Regions from separate parts of the Paenibacillus xylanexedens genome, predicted to be linked through region 2. Evidence: riboswitches for the same ligand, from Rfam matches in the RefSeq annotation. Region 2 holds a riboswitch; the other holds the start of a gene.

Region 1 (2,398 bases), 2.2 Mb from region 2:
ACTGGCATTGGCTACAGCCATACCGGTTAATTCACAGATGTAGGATTGAAATTCGAAAATGGCTTGTAGTTCACCTTGGCTGATCTCAGGCTGATAAGGTGTGTAGGCAGTGTAGAACTCGGAACGGGAAATGACATGATTGATGACTGAAGGAACATGATGATCGTATATACCTGCGCCGAGGAAGCTGGCGTGTGTTTCGAAATTGGCGTTGGCGCCGGCTTGTTTGGACATATGACGTGTCAGTGCATATTCATCAAGTTTGGAGGATACGGGCAGCTCGCCCTGATAACGAATCTCCTGCGGAATGTCCTGAAACAGTTCCTCCAGCGTATCCACACCGATGGTTGCGAGCATGGCGCTCTGATCTTGCTCAGTCATGGGAATATAACGGTGCTTGCTCATGCTTGATCAGCTCCTTGAGTAGGTGTCTTCGACGTACGTGTCCGTTTATGAAAAGGGGTCTTCACGACCTCGGCTTTTAATTTCTTGCCGCGGATCTCAATCTCAAGCGGGGTTCCCAGCGCAGCGTATTTGCTGTCGATGAGGGCAAGCCCCAGATTACGTTTCAATGTAGGTGATTGCGTTCCTGTTGTCACTTCACCAATCTGTACGCCTTCGGCGTAAATCGGATAGTGGGGGCGGGGAATACCGCGCTCCAACACTTCGATGCCGACCAGTTTGCGGGCGGGCCCGTCAGTTTTTTGCTGTAACAAGGCTTCGTGTCCGATAAAAGGTCCGGCATTCAGCTTCACAAACATACCTACGCCAGCTTCGAGTGGAGAGATAGTTGCCGACAATTCCTGTCCATACAGAGGGAGCTTTGCTTCAAAGCGCAGTGTATCCCGAGCACCGAGGCCTGTCGGTACAAGTCCGTGACCTTCACCGGCTTGCATTAACCCATTCCAGACCACAGCGGCCTGATCTGCAGGAACATATAGCTCAAAGCCATCTTCACCGGTATAACCGGTACGGGACAACAGTAATTTTACTCCACATACTTCAGCATCCTGCACAAAACGAAACGGTTCAATCGAGCTTACATCCGTATCTGTAACTTTCCCGATAATGTCTACAGCCAGTGGACCTTGCAAGGCGAGTAGCGCCGTCTGCTCAGAATCGTTGGTCATGCTTACGCCGGGGATCAAGTGCTCTTGCAGCCACGCCCAATCCTTGTCGATGTTGGAGGCGTTAACCACAAGCATATAATGCTGATCTTCCAGCTTATACACGAGCAGATCATCCACCACACCGCCATCAGGATAACACATCAGGGTGTACTGAGCTTGACCGGGAACCAGCGTTGTCACATCATTAGTCATCATTTGTTGCAAAAAAACTTCAGCCTGCTCACCCTGTACTGTGAATTCGCCCATATGGGATACATCAAACAGTCCAGCACGCTCACGCACCGCTTCATGTTCTTTCTGGATTCCGCTAAATTGCACCGGAAGCTCCCAGCCTCCAAAATCAATGCACCGTACGCCTTCGTATTGCTGATACAGTGGGAAGAGTGGTGTTCTAAGCAAATCGGACATCAAATCACCTCGTCATGGGCCGTCAACCGGCCGGATATACAATCGTGGATCAATGAACCAGGGTATTTTTAAATTTTTCAGCAGAGATTTTTAGTAGATAAGTATGGTAAGGCAGCTATGGCAGCGCTGATCTGAATCCTGTTTTTCGTTTTTTGGGAAAAAGGAAAAGGACAGGCCAAAGAATCGGCATGCCAAGTAGCACGCTGTATTCTAAGGCTCTGTCCCTTGTACCTGAGAGTTACCCCGCTGCCTTGTGCAGCAGGTTTCCCCTTGGGTGATCATAACGCCCGCTCAGGGCGAATAGATGCTCTCCAGAGTTGCGTCCCGTAAAAGTCCTTTTGCCTGAGAGATTCACCCCCGCTTATCGGTGGTTTACTCCTTCGGCGTTACCTCATGTACATCCCGAATCGGGTGTCACGGGTAATCTCTCCCTTTACATTCATCCGCGGGTATAACATAGTCCAATAAACACATTTACTCCTCTCATTAAAACGTGAATCCACTACCGATGTCAAGAACGATATCATATATAATGATTAAAAACCGAATATTTAATTTGTTTTTAATGTTATTGTTCGTATATTTAAAAAGACTGCGCTTACTATTCTAATATTCACCAGTATATGAAGAAAGAGTGTAATCCGGTTACAGGATTTAGAGGTGTTCAGCAAATAAATTGTGAGGTATCTTGACATTTGATTCATAAATATCATACGCTATGTTCTGGGAAAAAGGTTAAGGTCAAAGAACGCATGTACTCATTAATGAAAAGCGAGGCGGATATCGATGAGCGAATTGAAAAGTGATTTCCTGTACAGTGAAGAGCACGAATGGGTGCAAACCGTAGGGGAGGATACTGT
Region 2 (2,398 bases):
GGCTACAGGAGCGACAGGCGTGACGGGAACAGCTGGGACGGCTGGTGTAACCGGAGCAACGGGAGTGACCGGAACCACAGGGGCTACAGGAGCGACAGGCGTGACGGGAACAACCGGGACGGCTGGTGTAACCGGAGCAACGGGAGTGACCGGAGCTACTGGGGCTACAGGAGCGACAGGCGTGACGGGAACAGCTGGGACGGCTGGTGTAACCGGAGCAACGGGAGTGACCGGAACCACAGGGGCTACAGGAGCGACCGGATCGACAGCAGCTTCTGCTCCTGCGGATTCTTCTCTGTTTGCTGACAGTCAGACAACGGCATTGCCTCTTCCGTTGACCGGTGAAACGATCATTCAGACCCTCAATGTACCCTTGGTGGCAGGTCAACGCGTGAAAATCGATAATAGTACACAAGTAGCAGTAGTTGTAGGGTCTAACTGGAGTATTGCGTATAACATTAACCTGAGGCGTAACGGAGTTCTAATTAATCAATTGCAACTCTCAAGGACCGGGAATGCTGCGGGAACGTTGAGGTTTCTTTCTTCTAACACTTACGTGGATACTTCTCCTGCGACAACGACTAACGCATATACGATAAGTATTGAATTTACGACAACTAGCAACGTCACGAGTGCCTCAGCGGAAGTGAGAAATGTGAATGCTATTCGCTTCAGTTAAAATAGACATCGGACTTATGGTAATTACACGTTACTTTTGTTGACATATATGATATTGTACATTACTCTATGGGTATACACGATCAAAAATTTAGAAATGTACCATTCCGATTAAGAATCAAATTAAGATAATACAGCGGATGATAACGAGCGGGAGAGACCTGGGTTAGCCAAGCAAAATGGCTAGTGTTCAGGCACCGAAGGAGCAAGCTGCTGCGCACCCGGCGCAGTGGTTAATCTCTCAGGTAAATGTACCATCGTTGGACGCAACTCTGGAGAGTGCGCGAACTGCGCCACCCAAGGGGTATATGATCAGTCAGACCGGTGATCTTGTCTGTAATCGCAGGCAATGCGCCTTGTCGTGAGACACTGCTGATCGTGAAACTCTCAGGTATCGAGGACAGAGAGAGGGCCTGAGGCCTTCTTCTGTCCTTTTTTGATGTCATCATTCAGTAAATAAGGAACAATATGGCTCAGATTCTGGATGGAAATGACGAATACAATTGGAGGGTTATAAGGTGCGATTTAAAGATGTGTTTTCAATTATTGGTCCGTCGATGACGGGGCCTTCAAGTTCACATACAGCTGGAGCGGCAAGGTTAGGGAGAATTGCTCGACAGTGGCTAGGATGTACGCCAGATCGTGCCCGGCTGACCCTGTACGGTTCATTTGCAGATACGTATCAGGGGCACGGAACAGATCTGGCACTGATCGGCGGTCTGCTGGATTATGTCACAGACGATCCGCGTATCCCGGATGCAGAGCAATACGCAGAGGAAGCGGGCATGGAGGTTGAGTTTTATACAAGTGGCCTGCCTGCTCCTCATCCGAATACGGTCAAAATTGAGTTGTGGCATGGAGAACGTGCCTGCTCCTTAATCGGTGCATCCATTGGTGGTGGAAGTGTATCGGTGCATTCGATGAATGATTTTCGTGTTCAGATTAGTGGTGAGTTCCCGACACTCGTTCTTCGACATGCAGACAAAGCAGGGGTGCTTGCGTCGGTAACGTCCACGATCAGTTCATCCGGGGTTAACATCGGGTATATGCAGGTGGATCGGAAAGCCCGTGATGGCGAAGCACTGACTGCGATGGAGATGGACGGTGTGCCTAATCCTGATATGCTCAAGCGTCTAAGGGAGCTGGACCATGTGTTAGACATTCGTGTCATAGATTTGAAGAGAGGAGTTGATTCGGATGCGGTTTAAACATTTGCATGAACTGAATACGATCTGTACAGCAGAATCCAAAACCATTGCTCAGCTGATGATCGAGGAGCAAGTTCAGGAGACCAATACACCGGAAGCGGATGTTGTGAAACAGATGTCTGAATATTACCAGGTGATGAAGGAAGCGGTACGCAAAGGGTTAACGGAAGATACGACATCACGCAGTGGATTAACAGGTGGAGACGGCAAAAAAATGGCCGAGTACATTCGCAAAGGTGAGACTTGTTCAGGAGATGCTTCCGCACTTGCCATGGCGTATGCCCTGTGTGTATCTGAAGTGAATGCCTCCATGGGTCGGATCGTGGCAACACCAACAGCCGGTTCCTGCGGCATTATCCCGGGTGTGTTTATCAGTTCACAGGAGCGGTTTGGCTGGACGGACGAACATTTGGTGAACGGGTTGTTCTGTGCAGGAGCGATTGGTTATGTTATCGCGAACAATTCATTTATCTCCGGTGCGGAAGGTGGCTGTCAGGCGGAAGTGGGTTCCG

Evidence for each region. A riboswitch is a leader RNA that binds a small molecule or an ion and turns the genes downstream of it on or off. The one in region 2 is predicted to bind glycine.
Region 1: linked by a shared signal. The riboswitch ahead of gcvT (glycine cleavage system aminomethyltransferase GcvT) and the one ahead of sdaAB (L-serine ammonia-lyase, iron-sulfur-dependent subunit beta) in region 2 are both predicted to bind glycine.

Annotation. Positions count from the first base shown of each region.
Region 1 covers NZ_CP018620.1:6,154,587-6,156,984, reverse strand. The annotation lists gene gcvPA (aminomethyl-transferring glycine dehydrogenase subunit GcvPA) at 1-405, opposite strand, end outside; gene gcvT (glycine cleavage system aminomethyltransferase GcvT) at 402-1,538, opposite strand; glycine riboswitch at 1,755-1,855, opposite strand; glycine riboswitch at 1,859-1,981, opposite strand; gene gcvH (glycine cleavage system protein GcvH) at 2,325-2,398, shown strand, end outside.
Region 2 covers NZ_CP018620.1:1,318,322-1,320,719, forward strand. The annotation lists gene BS614_RS05995 (hypothetical protein) at 1-679, shown strand, start outside; glycine riboswitch at 820-944, shown strand; glycine riboswitch at 949-1,084, shown strand; gene sdaAB (L-serine ammonia-lyase, iron-sulfur-dependent subunit beta) at 1,197-1,886, shown strand; gene sdaAA (L-serine ammonia-lyase, iron-sulfur-dependent, subunit alpha) at 1,876-2,398, shown strand, end outside.